Regions from separate parts of the Rubrivivax sp. JA1026 genome, predicted to be linked through region 2. Evidence: riboswitches for the same ligand, from Rfam matches in the RefSeq annotation. Region 2 holds a riboswitch; the other holds the start of a gene.
The links. A riboswitch is a leader RNA that binds a small molecule or an ion and turns the genes downstream of it on or off. The one in region 2 is predicted to bind glycine.
Positions count from the first base shown of each region.

Region 1: it holds a riboswitch for glycine, as region 2 does, so the genes downstream of both, G5B56_RS02860 (branched-chain amino acid ABC transporter substrate-binding protein) here and gcvT (glycine cleavage system aminomethyltransferase GcvT) in region 2, are expected to answer to the same signal.

Region 1 covers NZ_JAALCQ010000001.1:623,747-631,271, reverse strand. The annotation lists gene G5B56_RS02875 (YeeE/YedE family protein) at 1-578, shown strand, start outside; gene G5B56_RS02870 (cytochrome C) at 625-951, shown strand; gene G5B56_RS02865 (NAD(P)/FAD-dependent oxidoreductase) at 962-2,248, shown strand; gene G5B56_RS02860 (branched-chain amino acid ABC transporter substrate-binding protein) at 2,292-3,434, opposite strand; glycine riboswitch at 3,601-3,700, opposite strand; gene soxZ (thiosulfate oxidation carrier complex protein SoxZ) at 3,804-4,118, opposite strand; gene soxY (thiosulfate oxidation carrier protein SoxY) at 4,129-4,605, opposite strand; gene G5B56_RS02845 (DUF3149 domain-containing protein) at 4,759-4,923, shown strand; gene G5B56_RS02840 (2-dehydropantoate 2-reductase) at 4,985-5,965, opposite strand; gene G5B56_RS02835 (YafY family protein) at 5,962-6,975, opposite strand; gene G5B56_RS02830 (formate--tetrahydrofolate ligase) at 6,989-7,525, opposite strand, start outside.
Region 2 covers NZ_JAALCQ010000003.1:15,375-22,899, reverse strand. The annotation lists gene G5B56_RS06560 (L-serine ammonia-lyase) at 1-469, opposite strand, end outside; gene gcvP (aminomethyl-transferring glycine dehydrogenase) at 517-3,405, opposite strand; gene gcvH (glycine cleavage system protein GcvH) at 3,436-3,810, opposite strand; gene gcvT (glycine cleavage system aminomethyltransferase GcvT) at 3,829-4,968, opposite strand; glycine riboswitch at 5,009-5,118, opposite strand; gene G5B56_RS06540 (acyl-CoA synthetase) at 5,311-6,957, shown strand; gene G5B56_RS06535 (enoyl-CoA hydratase) at 7,080-7,525, shown strand, end outside.

The sequences.
Region 1 (7,525 bases), on a different contig from region 2:
CCCCCTGGCTCGGCGCGGCGGTGGCCGCGGCGCTGCTGGCCTGGGTGCTGGCACGGCCCGAAGGCCGCGGCCGCGAGGTCGCCGGCGGCGCCGCGATCGGGGTGCTGGTGGTCGCCGCCTGGTGGCTGTCGGGCCGGCTGGGTTTCGTGCCCGAACACCCCGAGACGCTGGAGCCGGCCTTCCTGGCGACGAACTCGCGGCGCATGGAGTCGCTGAGCCTGGTCGCGCCACTGGCCTGGGGCCTGGACTGGCTGCTGTTCTTCAGCGACAGCCGCAAGACGCTGACGATCGGCATCTGCAGCGCCGCCGGCATCGTCGCCGGCTCGGCCGCGGTCGCGCTGGCCACACGCAGCTTTCGCTGGCAGGGTTTCGCCGGCACCGAGGACACGGCCGGCCATCTCGTCGGCGCGGTCCTGATGGGCACCGGCGGCGTCACCGCGCTGGGCTGCACCGTCGGGCAAGGAATCGCAGGTCTATCGACGCTTTCCGCGCATAGCGCCATCGCCGTCTCGGCTATGGTCCTCGGCGGCTTCGCAGGCTTGGCGCTGCAGCGCCGGCGCATCGAACGCTGCGGCTGAACCCACCACCCCACCACGATCGGAGGACAACGACATGAGATCGCCGATGCGACCGCTGCTGGTCGCGCTGGGCGCCGCGAGCCTGGCACTGCCGGCCGCCGCCGACCTGCGGGCCGACGAGGCGCTGGCCGCGCGCTCGGTCGCCGCCACCTGCGCCAACTGCCACGGCACCGACGGCCACTCGCGCACGGCGATCAAGTCGCTGGCGGGCCAGCCGGCCGAGCGCATCCTGCAGTCGATCGCCGACTACCGCAGCGGCGCGCAGCCGTCGACGATCATGGCGCAGATCCTGCGCGGCTACAGCGACGAGCAGCTGCGGCTGGCGGCGCACTGGTTCGCGGCGCAGCCGGCCCGGCCGGCCGACGCCCGCTAGGAGCGACACGATGCAGCAACCCGATCGTTTCGCCCTCTCGCGCCGCCGCCTGCTGGGCGCGGGGCTGGCCGGCGGCACGCTGGCGCTGGCCGGCTGCGCCGGCAACCGCGTCGTCAAGCCGACACCCGGACGTGTCGTCGTCGTCGGCGGCGGTTTCGGCGGCGCCACCGCGGCACGCTACCTGCGGCTGTGGGGCGGCGTCGACGTCACGCTGGTCGAACGCGAGGCGGCGTTCGTCTCCTGCCCGATCTCCAACCTGGTGCTCGGCGGCTGGCGCACGCTGGACGACATCACGCGCGGCTACGACGGCCTGGCCGCCGCCGGCGTCAAGCGGGTGCGCGGCGAGGCCGTGGCGATCGACCCCGAACGCCGCCTGCTGCGCCTGGCCGACGGCAGCACCCTGCCCTGGGACCGGCTGATCGTCGCGCCCGGCATCGACTTCGACACCGCCGCGATCCCCGGCCTGCAGCCGGCACTCGACGCCGGCACCGTGACGCACGCCTGGAAGGCCGGGCCGCAGACCGTCGCGCTGCGCCGCCAGCTCGAGGCCCTGCCCGACGGCGGTGTCGTCGCGATGACGATCCCGCGCGCCCCTTACCGCTGCCCGCCGGGGCCTTACGAACGCGCCGCCGTCATCGCCGGCTGGCTGAAGCAGGCGCGGCCGCGCGCCAAGCTGCTGGTGCTCGACGCCAATGCCGAGATCCAGTCGAAGAAGGCGCTGTTCGAGCGCGCGTTCAAGGAGCACTACGCCGGCATCGTCGAGTACCGGCCGAACGCCGAGCTGCGCGAGGTCTCGGGGCGGCTCGCGCGTTTCGACTTCGAGGACGTGAAGGCCGACGTGCTCAACGTCATCCCGCCGCAGCGCGCCGGCCGGCTGGCGCAGGACGCGGGGCTGGTGACGGTCAACGGGCGCTGGGTGGGTGTCGACTGGCTGACGCTGGAGTCGCAGGCGCTGCCGGGCGTGCACGTGCTCGGCGACGCCACCTTCTCGGCGCCGCTGATGCCCAAGAGCGGACACATGGCCAACCAGCACGCCAAGGTGGCGGCGGCGGCGGTGATCCAGCGGCTGCGCGGCGAGCCGGTGAACCCGGCGCCGCTGGTGATGAACACCTGCTACAGCTACCTGTCGGCGACGCACGCGGTGCACGTCGCCTCGGTGCACCCTTACGACGCCGCCGAGAAGACCTTCAAGGCGGTGCCGGCCTCGGTCGGCGTGTCCAAGGACTGGAACACCGCCGAGGCGCTGTACGCGCAGGCCTGGGCCGAGAACATCTGGGCCGACGCGCTGGCGCTGTGAGCTTGCGGGCGGCCCCCGCGGGGGGTGCCGCCCGCCGCCGCCGTCAGCGAACGACGGCGATCTCTTCGCGCTGGCCGCCCTTGAAGGTGTAGAGCGTCAGCGCGCCGTTCTTGATGTCGCCCTTCTCGTCGAAGGCGATCGTGCCGGTGACGCCCGGGACGCTGATCTTGGCCAGCACCGGCAGGTACTTCGCCGGGTCGGCCGAGCCGGCCTTGACCATCGCCTCGACCATCACCTTGGTCGCGTCGTAGGTGTAGGGCGAGTAGATCTGCACTTCGGTGCCGAACTTCTTCTTGAAGTCGGCCTTGAACTTGTCCATCACCGGCTTCTGCGCGCCTTCGACACCGCCGGCGATCGCGCAGACCACCTGGCCGTCGGGCACCTGGCCCGAAGCCAGCTTCGGCAGCTCGGCGGTGCAGACGCCGTCGCCGCCCATGAACTTCGACGTGATGCCGAGCTGCTTCATCTGGCGCAGCATCGGGCCACCGACGGCGTCCATGCCGCCGTAGAAGATGACGTCGGGCTTGGCGGCCTTGATGCCGGTGAGGATGCCGGTGAAGTCGGTCGCCTTGTCGTTGGTGAACTCGCGCTTGACGATGTTCGCGCCGGCGGCCTTGGCGGCCTTCTCGAACTCGGTGGCCACGCCCTGGCCGTAGGCGGTGCGGTCGTCGATGACGGCGACGGTCTTGGCCTTCAGCGTCTGCACCGCGTAGCGGCCCAGCGTGCCGCCGAGCTGGGCGTCGTCGGCGACCATGCGGAAGGTCGTCTTGAAGCCCTGGCGGGTGTAGCGCGGGTTGGTCACCGACGGCGCGATCTGCGGGATGCCGGCGTCGCTGTAGATGCGTGCGGCCGGGATCGCGGTGCCGGAGTTCAGGTGGCCGACGACGCCGTTGACCTTGCTGTCGACGAGCTTCTGCGCCGCCGCGGTGCCCTGCTTCGGGTCGCCGCCGTCGTCTTCGGCGAGCAGCTCGAACTTCACCGGGCGGCCGCCGATCTGCACGCCCTTGGCGCTCAGCTCCTGGATCGCCATGCGCACGCCGTTCTCGTTGTCGCGGCCGAGGTGGGCGGCGGGGCCGCTGAGCGCGGCGACGTGGCCGATCTTGACGACGATCGGCTCGGCGGCCGACGCGGAAACGGCCACGCAGGCCAGGGCAAGCAGGGAAAGGCGCGGATGGAAGGCAGTCATGTTCGGGTCTCTCAGCAGGACGTCGTAGGCATGCCGGCGCCGCGCCCCTTGCGCAGCGTCACCCCCTCTGTCCTGACACCTGAGAGATTCACAGCGGCCGCCCGGCGCCGTTTGCTCCTTCGGCGCACCGGCGGACGTCACGCAGCCGGCGCTTCTTCAGAGTTCATCCAGGGCATCGGTCCGTGGTGCCTGAGAGTTTCCGGGGTGGTTGCTCCTTCGGCGCCGCGCGAAAAGGGTGGACGCGCGGGCTCTCCCGATGCCATTCGGGCTTTTGGCCTGCCCGGCTGCGGATTCACCACCAGCCGGGCTAGAAGTAGTCGATTATGCCAGCGAACTACGGGGAAACCCGCAGCAAGCTCCCACGCCGTATCAGGCGATCACGGCCTCGGCGCTGCGGCGCTCGCCACGTGTGTCGACCCAGGAGACGCCGACCCGGTCGCCGGCCTTGCCGCCCCGGAGCGCGAAACGCAGGAAGGGGTTCTTCGACACCGACGGGCCGAAGCGCAGCGTCAGCACCGGGCGGCCTTCCAGCGTCACGGCGACGTCCTGGATATGCCAGGCCGGGATCGGCCGGCCGTCGCCGTCCTTGCGCTGGCCGGACTCCATCTCGTGGGCCATCAGCACGCGCACGACGGTGCGCTCGCCCTGCAGCTGGGCGCGAAGAAGGATGGGGGCGCTGGCCATGTCCTGCCCTTCAGGCGGCGCAGCCGCCGAGCGTCACGCGGATGTCCCGGCGCGCGTAGAACACGCGGCCGTCGGCGGTGGTGGCCACCGCCCAGACGTTGGACGACTGCGCCATCTTGACGCGGATGACGAACTCCGGGACCACGGCCTCGCCGAGCTCGAACAGCGCCGACAGCACCGCCGGGTTCTTCTCGACCAGCAGCAGCAGGCGGCGTGCGCCGGGCAGCGTCGTGGCCAGCGTCAGCTCGACGGCGGCGCCGTTCTCGGCGATGTCCGGGCCGGCGAGCGTGACCGCCGGGCTCGGCACCGGCGCCGGCCAGCCGAGCGCGGCGTTCAGCTCGGCCAGCGAACGGGCCTCGAAGGCCTGAGACAGCGACGCGGCAGCCGCCGGGCGGGGCCACAGCCCCTGCGCCAGCAGCAGTGCCGCGACGGCGGCGGAAGCGGTCAGCGCCTCGCGGCGCCGCGGGTCCGGCAGGGTCTGGTCCATCGTGCCATTGTGGCCCAGCCGGGTGCCGCGGCGGGATCTGGAACGAGTCCGAGAGCTGGGCTCGTTCTTTGAGTTATGACAAGTTTCTTGCCTTGTGTCGGGCGCCCAATGTCACCGATCAATACAGATCAAGCCCGCCGAGGAGCCCCTGACATGAATGCGATGACCGTCCTCTTTTCCACCGACGTCGGCCTGATGAGTCTGGCCGTGATCGTCGTGACGCTGGGAATGGGCGCGTTCTACTTGCGTTATTTCCTGAAGCACATGCGCGAAGACAGCGCACGCGCCGCCGCCGAGGCGGCCCAGGCCCGCCGCTGAGCCCGGGCGGCGCCTCCCGAGTCGCCTCAGCCACCAGAACGCCGGCCTCGAGCCGGCGTTTTCATGTGTACAGCCCGCGCTGGCGCGCGAACAGCCGCGTCAGCCCGAACAGCGCGTCGATCGCCGGCGTCGGCCGGCCCAGGCGCTGGCCGAGTTCACGCACCGCGCCGACGATGGCGTCGAGCTCGATCGACCGGCCGGCTTCGACGTCCTGCAGCATCGAGGTCTTGAAGGCGCCGAGCCTGGCGGTGATCGCATGCCGGTCTTCCGGCGTCTGCTCGATCGGGCAGCCGACGAGCGCGCCGATCGCCGCGGCTTCCTGCATCGCCTGCGAGCAGAACGCGCGCACCAGCGGATCGGCGAGCACACGGTCGGCGGTGGCGCCGGTGATGGCGCTGACCGGGTTCATCGTCAGGTTGCCCCAGAGCTTGTACCAGACCTCGCGGCGCACGTCGGCCGAGGCGGTGACGTCGAAGCCGGCGTCGCGCAGCAGCGCCGCCACCGTGTCGACACGCGCACTGGCGCCGCCGCCCGGCTCGCCGACGATCAGCCCGGCACCCATCCTGTGCACGACGAGACCGGGCTCGGCGGTGAAGGCCGCGGCGTGCACGACGCAGCCGAGCACGGCCTCGTGCGGGATCGCCGCGCCGACGACACCGCCGGGGTCGACCGACTCCAGCGGTGCCTCACCGAGCGCGGCGACACCGTGGCCGAACCACCACGGCACGCCGTTCATCGCCGGCAGCACGACGGTGCGCGGGCCGATCAGCGGCGCGATGCCGCGCGCGACCGGGGTCAGCGCCGGGCCCTTGACGGCGATGACGACGAGGTCCTGGACACCGAGTTCGGCGGCGTCGGCCGACGCCGCCGCGCACGGCGCCTGGATCAGTTCGCCGCCCTGCTGCAGCCGCCAGCCGTGACGGCGCAGCGCCTCCAGCGTCGCGCCGCGCGCGAGGGCCGCGATCTGCGCCTGGCCACGCGCCGCGAGCCGGGTGCCGATGAAGCCGCCGATCGCGCCGGCGCCGAGGATGCAGACCTTCATGTCGTCGAGCCGCCCGCGGCGGTGCTGGAGGAAGACGGGGCGTCGCCGGCGTAGACCGCGGCCGCGGCACGCAGCCGCGCGGCGACCTTGGCGCGCAGTTCGGGCGGCGACAGCACCTCGGCGTCGGCGCCGTGGCGCATCAGGTCCATCACCAGCTCGGTGTCGTCGGTGTAGGGCAGCTGCAGCTCGTAGCGGCCGTCGTCCAGCCAGCGCCCCTGCTGTTCGGGGTGCCAGGCCTCGCGGCTCACCCAGGCCGCCGCGGACGCGGCGAAGGCCACCGTCGCCCAGCGCCGCGTGCCGCCGGCGTAGATGCCGTAGCCGGCGTCCATCTCGGCCTGCACACGCGCCAGCGGCAGCTCGAGCGCCGGGCGCTCCAGCACCGCGGCCTGCTCCATCGCGTCAAGCGCAAAACGGCGCAGCCCGTCGGCGCGGTGGCACCAGGCGTCCAGATACCAGGTGTTGCGGTAGTGCACCAGGCGCTGCGGCGAGACCTCGCGTTCGCCGAGCTCGCCACGCGTGCGGGTCAGGTAACGCAGGTGCAGCCGGCGGCGTTCCAGCAGCGCCTCGGCGACACGTTCGAAATGGCGCGCCGGCACCGCACGGCGCGCCGCGGCGACGATCCTCACGCGCTGCATCAGCGTCTTGTCCTCGGCGCCGCCGATCATCTCGCGCACGCGTTCGAGCAGCGGCTGCAGATGGCGCGCCAGCGTGCCGTCGTCGTCCAGGCTGGCCAGCAGCTGGTGCGCGGCGAGCAGCGAGTACAGCTCGCGCTCGTCGAACCACAGGCCGGGCAGCTCGTGGCGCGTGCCGCGCGCGCCTTCGTCGAGCCGGTAGCCGTTGAGCTCGCGGTCGTAGACGATGGGCGCGCCCAGGCGGCTGCGCAGGTACTCCAGGTCGCGCTTGAGCGTGGCGCGCGAGACCTCCAGCTCGTCGAGCAGCGTCTGGAAGGCGACGTGCCCGCGCTGGCGGATCAGGCGCTCGATCTTGTAGAGGCGTTCGGCGTTGGACATGGCGCAGCGACGGTCAGAATAAACCGACGACGCGCCCGTCCTCCGTGAGGTCGATCACCTCGGCCGCGGGTGTCTTGGGCAGGCCGGGCATGGTCATCACGTCGCCGCAGACCATGACGATGAACTCGGCGCCGGCGGCCAGGCGCACCTCGCGCACGTCGAGCACGTGGCCCTCGGGCGCGCCGCGGCGCTTGGCGTCGGTGGAGAAGCTGTACTGCGTCTTGGCGATGCAGATCGGCCAGCGGCCATAACCCTCGGCCTGCAGATGCTCGATGCGCGCGCGCACCGCCGCCGGCGCCTCGACGCCGGCGGCGCCGTAGACGCGTGTCGCGACCTTGCGCAGCTTCTCCCACAGCGTGTCGTCGTCGTCGTAGACGAAACGCGGCGTGCTCGGCTGCTCGAACAGGCGCACGACCTCGCGCGCCAGGTCCTCGGCGCCGGCACCGCCCTCGGCCCAGTGGCGCGCCAGCGCGATCGGCACGCCCCAGCTCCGCACACGCTCGCGCAGCAGCGCGTGCTCGGCGTCGGTGTCGGCGCTGAAATGGTTGAC
Region 2 (7,525 bases):
CGTCGCTGACGACGAAACCGCCGCCCACCGAGTAGTAGCGGCGTTCGGCCAGCAGCGCGCCGGCGGCGTCCCAGGCCGCGAAGGCCATGCCGTTGGCGTGGAACGGCAGGGTCTCGCGGCGGTGGAACTTCAGGTCGCGCGTTTCGACGAAGTCCACCGCCTGGCGGCCCAGCAGCTCGAGGCGCGCGCTGGCGCGGATCGCCGCCAGAAGCGCCGGCACCTCGTCGATCGGCACCGTGTCGGGCTCGTGGCCGGCCAGGCCCAGCAGCACCGCGGTGTCGCTGCCGTGGCCCTTGCCGGTGGCGCCGAGCGAGCCGTAGAGCTGGGCGCCCACACGCGCGGTGCGCTCCAGCAGGCCCTCGTGCGCCAGCCGCGAGACGAACAGCCGCGCGGCGCGCATCGGGCCGACGGTGTGGCTGCTGCTCGGCCCGATGCCGATCTTGAAGAGGTCGAAGACGGAAACGGCCATCGTGACCTCCGACGATGGCGGGCGCGGCGACGGCCGCGCCCGCGGGCTCAGGCGTAGTCGGCCATCGGCGGGCAGCTGCAGCTGAGGTTGCGGTCGCCCCAGACGTTGTCCACGCGGCCCACCGGCGACCAGTACTTGTGGCGGCGCAGCGCCGGCACCGGGTAGGCGGCTTCCTCGCGGCCGTAGGCGTGCGGCCACTCGGCTGCGAGCAGCACCTCGGCGGTGTGCGGGGCGTGCTTCAGCGGGTTGTCCTCGCGCGGCCAGGCTCCGGCCTCGACCTTCGCGATCTCGGCGCGGATGGCGATCATCGCGTCGCAGAAGCGGTCCAGCTCGACCAGCGGCTCGCTCTCGGTCGGCTCGACCATCAGCGTGCCGGGCACCGGGAAACTCAGCGTCGGGGCGTGAAAACCGTAGTCGATGAGGCGCTTGGCGACGTCCTCGGCGCTGACGCCGCTGGTCTCCTTCAGCGGCCGCAGGTCGAGGATGCACTCGTGCGCGACACCGCCGCCGGCGATGCCTTCGATGCCGCCGCTGTAGTGGATGTCGTAGTAAGGCGCCAGCCGCGCGGCGATGTAGTTGGCGCTGAGGATCGCGGTCTCGGTGGCCTGGCGCAGGCCGTCGGCGCCCATCATGCGCACGTACATCCAGCTGATCGGCAGCACGCCGGCGTTGCCCAGCGGCGCGGCGCTGACGGCGCCCACCGGCGCGGCGGCGTCGCCGTGGCCGGGCAGGAAGGGCACGAGGTCGGCGACGACGCAGACCGGGCCGACGCCCGGGCCGCCGCCACCGTGCGGGATGCAGAAGGTCTTGTGCAGGTTCAGGTGGCTGACGTCGCCGCCGAACTCGCCCGGCGCCGCCAGGCCGACGAGCGCGTTCATGTTCGCGCCGTCGACGTAGACCCGGCCGCCGTGGCGGTGCACGATCTCGCAGAGCTGCTTGACGCCCGGCTCGAAGACACCGTAGGTCGACGGGTAGGTGATCATCACGCAGGCCAGGCGTTCGGCGTGCTGGACGCACTTGGCCTCCAGATCGGCGAGGTCGACATTGCCGTTGGCGTCGCACTTGACGACGACGACCGAGAGACCGGCCATCTGCGCGCTCGCCGGGTTGGTGCCGTGCGCCGACTCGGGGATCAGGCAGAGGTCGCGCTTCTCGTCGCCGCGCGAGGCGTGCCAGCCGCGGATCGCCAGCAGGCCGGCGTACTCGCCCTGCGAACCGGCGTTGGGCTGCAGGCTGATGCCGGCGTAGCCGGTGGCTTGCGCCAGCCAGGCGCAGAGCTGGTCGTTCATCTCCCAGACGCCGGCCAGCTGGTCGCGCGGCGCGAACGGGTGCAGGTTGGCGAACTCCGGCCAGGTGATGGGGATCATCTCGCTGGTCGCGTTGAGCTTCATCGTGCACGAGCCCAGCGGGATCATCGTGCGGTCCAGCGCCAGGTCCTGGTCGGACAGGCGACGCAGGTAGCGCAGCATCTCGGTCTCGCTGTGGTGCAAGTTGAAGACCGGGTGCGTCAGGAAGGCGCTGCTGCGGCGCAGCGCCTCGGGCAGCAGCGGCTCGACGCCACGCTCGTACTCGTCGATCGATGGCAGCGTCGCGCCGTCCGGCGCGAACCAGCGCCAGAGGTCGGCGATGTCGGCGCGGCTCGTGGTCTCGTCCAGCGCCGCGGCGACACGCGTCGCTGACAGCCGGCGCAGGTTGGCGCCGTCGGCCAGCGCGCGCGCCATCACCGCGTCGGCGCGTGCGCCGAGCTCGACGGCGACGGTGTCGAAGCCGGCTTCGGTCAGCACCTCCAGGCCCATCGCGCGCAGGCCGGCGGCCAGCGCCGCGGCGTAGGCGGCGATGCGCTGGGCGATGCGCTTGAGCCCCGCGGGGCCGTGGTAGACGGCGTACATCGACGCCAGCACCGCCGGCAGCACCTGCGCGGTGCAGATGTTGGACGTCGCCTTCTCGCGGCGGATGTGCTGCTCGCGCGTCTGCAGCGCCAGGCGGTAGGCCGGGCGGCCGTGCACGTCGACGCTGACGCCGACCAGGCGGCCGGGCATCGCGCGCTTGTACTCGTCGCGGCAGGCCAGGTAGGCGGCGTGCGGGCCGCCGGCGGCCATCGGCACGCCGAAACGCTGCGTCGTGCCGACGGCGATGTCGGCACCGAACTCGCCCGGCGGCACGAGCAGTGTCAGCGCCAGCAGGTCGGCGGCGACGACGAAGGCCGCCTGCTTCGCATGCACCGCGTCGGCCAGCGTGCGCAGGTCGTGCACCGTGCCGTCGGTGGCCGGGTATTGCGCGACGGCGGCGAAAAACTCGCCGTCGTCGGCGAGCGTGGCGAAGGGCCGCACGTCGACCGCCAGCCCCAGCGGCTCGGCGCGCGTGCGCAGCACCTCGATCGTCTGCGGGTGGCAGTCGTCGGCGACGCGGATCGTGTCCGACTTGGCGCGCACGCTGCGCCGGGCCAGCGTCATCGCCTCGGCGACGGCGGTGGCCTCGTCGAGCATCGAGGCGTTGGCGATCGCCATGCCGGTCAGCTCGGCGATCATGGTCTGGAAGTTGACCAGCGCCTGAAGCCGCCCCTGCGAGATCTCGGCCTGGTAAGGCGTGTAGGCCGTGTACCAGGCGGGGTTCTCGAGCACGTTGCGCAGCACCACCGTCGGCGTGCGCGTGCCGTGGTAGCCCTGGCCGATGAAGCTGCGCAGCGTGCGGTTCTTCGCCGCGATCGCACGCAGCTCGGCCAGCGCCTGGTGCTCGGGCACCGGCGCCGGCAGCTGCATCGGCTGCGGCCGGGCGATGGTGCGCGGCACCACCGCCTCGATCAGCGCCTGCCGCGAGGCGGCGCCGATCACCGACAGCATCTGCCGTTCCTCGGCTTCGTTGGGCCCGAGGTGGCGGGCGGCGAACTCGTCGTGGTGCTCGAGCTCGGCGAGCGTGGGAAGGGCGGACATCAGCATGGGCGGTGGACTGCTAGAGGGGAAGCGGGGTCAGAGCGTCTTCAGCAACGCGTCGTAGGCGGGCGGGTCCATCAGCTGGTCGAACTCGGCCATGTCGGCGACACGGACCTTGAAGAACCAGCCGTTGCCCATCGGGTCGCTGTTGGCCAGCGCCGGCTCGTCGCGCAGCGCTTCGTTGACCTCGACGATCTCGCCGCTGACCGGCATGTAGAGGTCGGCGGCGGCCTTCACCGACTCGACGACGCCGGCCACCTCGCCCTTCTTGAACGTGCGGCCGACCTCGGGCAGCTCGACGAAGACGACATCACCGAGCGCGTCCTGCGCGTGCGGCGTGATGCCGACGACCGCGGCCTCGTGGTCTTCGATGTTGATCCATTCGTGGTCGGGGGTGAACATGGTGGTCATCGGCTTCTCCTGAAGATTTCAACCGCGGTGGTAGCGGTGGGGTTGGAACGGCATCGGGGTCACGCGCATCGGCAGGCGTTTGCCTCGCACCTCGGCGTAGACCTCGTGTTCGGGGGCAGCATGGTCCTGCGGCAGGTAGGCCATCGCGATCGGACGGTCGACCCCGGGCGCCAGCGTACCGCTGGTCACGCGGCCCAGCGCATGGCCGTGCGCATCGACGATGGCCGTGCCCTCGCGCACCGGCACACGTTCCAGGCCGACGAGGCCGACACGCTTGCGCATCGCGCCGCCGGCCAGGTGGCGTTCGACGGCCGCCGCGCCGGGGTAGCCGCCTTCGCGTGCACCGCCCGGGCGGCGCACCTTCTGGATCGCCCAGGTCAGGCCGGCTTCGACCGGCGAGGTGTTCTCGTCGATGTCGTGGCCGTACAGGCACAGCCCCGCTTCCAGGCGCAGCGTGTCGCGTGCGCCCAGGCCGGCGGGCTTGACCTCGGGCAGCGCCAGCAGCGCCGAGGCCAGCGCCTCGGCCCGTTCGGCCGGCACCGAGATCTCGAAGCCGTCTTCGCCGGTGTAGCCCGAGCGCGTGACGAAGCAGGGCGCGTCGGCCAGTTCGAACACGCCGCCGGTCATGAACACGAGTTCCTTGACGCCCGGGTTCAGCCGCGCCAGCGCGTCGGCGGCCAGCGGGCCCTGCAGCGCCAGCAGCGCGCGCTCGGGCATGCCGACGACGGTGCAGCGGTGGCCGATGTTCGTCTGCAGATGGCGCAGGTCGGCGTCCTTGCAGCCGGCGTTGACGACGAGGAACAGGTCGCCGAAGCCGGTGCCCGGCGCGGGGCGCGAGATCATCAGGTCGTCGAGCAGGCCGCCGTGTTCGTTGGTGAAGAAGGCGTAGCGCTGGCGGCCGACGGCGAGGTCGACGACGTCCACCGGCACCAGGGTCTCCAGCGCGGCTGCGGCGTCGGCGCCCGACAGCCGCACCTGGCCCATGTGCGAGACGTCGAACAGCGCCGCGGCGTTGCGGCACTGGCGGTGTTCGGCGATCAGGCCGTCGCGGTATTGCACCGGCATCGCGTAGCCGGCGAACGGCACCAAACGCGCACCGAGGCTCAGGTGCAGGTCGTGCAGGGGCGTCTTCAGAAGGTCGCTCACGGCGGACTCCATCGAGGGCATCGTCTTCGGATCGCCGGCTGTCGCCGACGCACGTGCCCCCGCTGTCCGCTTTACCTGAGAGATTCGGAAGCCACCCCGGCGGTGGTCCTTGCCCCTTCGGTGGGCCGCCTGTCGCGGCGGCCTCTCTCCAGTGAGGTGGGAAGCCAGTCCTTTTGCCTGAGCGTTCGGGCTGGACCCTGCGCCTTCGGCGGCCCGCTCGAGGTGGGCTCTCTCCTGACGGCGCGCAGTGTATCAGCGCCCATCCGGCGCCGCGCACCCGCCGCAGACGAGGGGCCGAGGCAGCCTGGTGTCAGCCGCTTGCATAACATTCGCCGCGCACCGACAGGAGGCCGGATGAGCATCTACGATCAGCACCTGGACCGCAACGCGGCCAACCACGTGGCGCTGTCGCCGACGAGTTTCGTCGAGCGCAGCGCCGAGGTCTTCGGCGACCTGCCGGCCGTGATCCACGGCGCGCGGCGCTACACCTGGGCCCAGGTGCGCGAGCGCAGCGCCCGGCTCGCGGCGGCGCTGCGCGCGCTGGGCGTGGGCCGCGGCACGACGGTCAGCGTGATGCTGCCCAACACGCCGGAGATGGTCGAGGCGCACTACGCGGTGCCGGCCGTCAACGCGGTGCTGAATACGCTCAACACGCGGCTGGACGCGCCGCTGCTGGCCTGGCAGATGAACCACTGCGAGACCGCGGTGCTGATCACCGACCGCGAGTTCGGCCCGCTGATGGCCGACGCGCTGGCGCGGCTGAAGGCCGAACACGGCCGCGAGCCGGTCGTCATCGACGTCTGCGACAGCGAATACACCGGCCGCGGCGAGCGTGTCGGCACGCTGGAATACGAGGAACTGCTGGCCGCGCACGCGCCGCTGGCGCGCCTGGAAGGCCCGGCCGACGAGTGGGACGCGATCGCCGTCAGCTACACCAGCGGCACCACGGGCGACCCCAAGGGCGTCGTCACCCACCACCGCGGCGCCTACCTGAACGCGGTCGGCAACGCGGCGACCTGGACCATGCCGCACTTCCCGAAGTACCTGTGGACGCTGCCGATGTTCCACTGCAACGGCTGGTGCTTCCCGTGGACGGTGGCGATGCTGGGCGGCACCCACGTCTGCCTGCGTCGGGTCGAACCCAAGGCGATCCTGGACGCGATGCGCGAGCACGGCGTCGACCACTACTGCGCCGCGCCGATCGTGCACGGGCTGATCATCAACGCGCCGGCCGACTGGCGCGAGGGCATCACGCAGCAGGTGCGCGGCATGGTCGCCGGCGCCGCGCCGCCGGCCGCGATGATCGAGGGCATGGCGAAGATCGGCTTCGACATCACCCACGTCTACGGCCTGACCGAGGTCTACGGCCCGGCCGCGGTGGCCGTCAAACGCCCGGCCTGGAGCGACGCCGACCTGTCCGAGCAGACGCGGCTCAACGGCCGCCAGGGCGTGCGCTACGCGCTGCAGGAAGGCATGACGGTGCTCGACCCGGAGACGATGGCCGAGGTGCCGGCTGACGGCCAGACGATGGGCGAGATCATGTTCCGCGGCAACATCGTCATGAAGGGCTACCTGAAGAACCCGTCGGCGACCGACAAGGCCTTCGCCGGCGGCTGGTTCCACACCGGCGACCTGGCGGTCATCGAGCCCGACCGCTACGTGAAGATCCGCGACCGCAGCAAGGACATCATCATCTCCGGCGGCGAGAACATCAGCTCGCTGGAAGTCGAGGACGCGCTGTACCGCCACCCCGCGGTGCTGGCCTGCGCGGTGGTCGCCAAGCCCGACCCGAAGTGGGGCGAGACGCCGGTGGCCTACGTCGAGCTGAAGCTGGGCGTCGACGTCACGGCCGACGAGCTGATCGCGCACTGCAAGCGTGTGCTCGCCGGCTACAAGGTGCCCAAGGAGATCCGCTTCGAGACGATCCCCAAGACCAGCACCGGCAAGATCCAGAAGTTCCAGTTGCGCCAGCGGGCCAGGAGCTCGTCGGCGATCGAATGAGAAGTTCCTCTCCCTCTCCCGCTTGCGGGAGAGGGTTGGGGTGAGGGTGGCGGCAGACCCCGGCCCTCACCCCCCGCCCTCTCCCGCCGTCGCGGGAGAGGGAGCCTGACCAGGAGATACCGATGACCGAAGAACCGCTGCTGCGGCACGAGAAGGACGAGCGCGGCGTCGTGACGCTGACGCTGGACCGGCCGCAGGCCTTCAACTCGCTGTCCGAGGCGATGATCGCGGCGCTGCAGGCCTCGCTGGAACGTGTCGCCGAGGACACGACGGCGCGTGTGGTCGTCATCGCCGCCGCCGGCCGCGCCTTCTGCGCCGGCCACGACCTGAAGGAAATGCGCGCCGAGCCTTCGCTGGGCTACTACGAGCGCCTGTTCGCGGCCTGCGCACGCATGATGCTGACGATCCAGAAGCTGCCGGTGCCGGTCATCGCGCGGGTGCACGGCATCGCCACCGCGGCCGGCTGCCAGCTGGTCGCGATGTGCGATCTGGCGGTCGCTTCGCGCGACGCGAAGTTCGCCGTCAGCGGCGTCAATCTGGGCCTTTTCTGTTCGACGCCCAGCGTCGC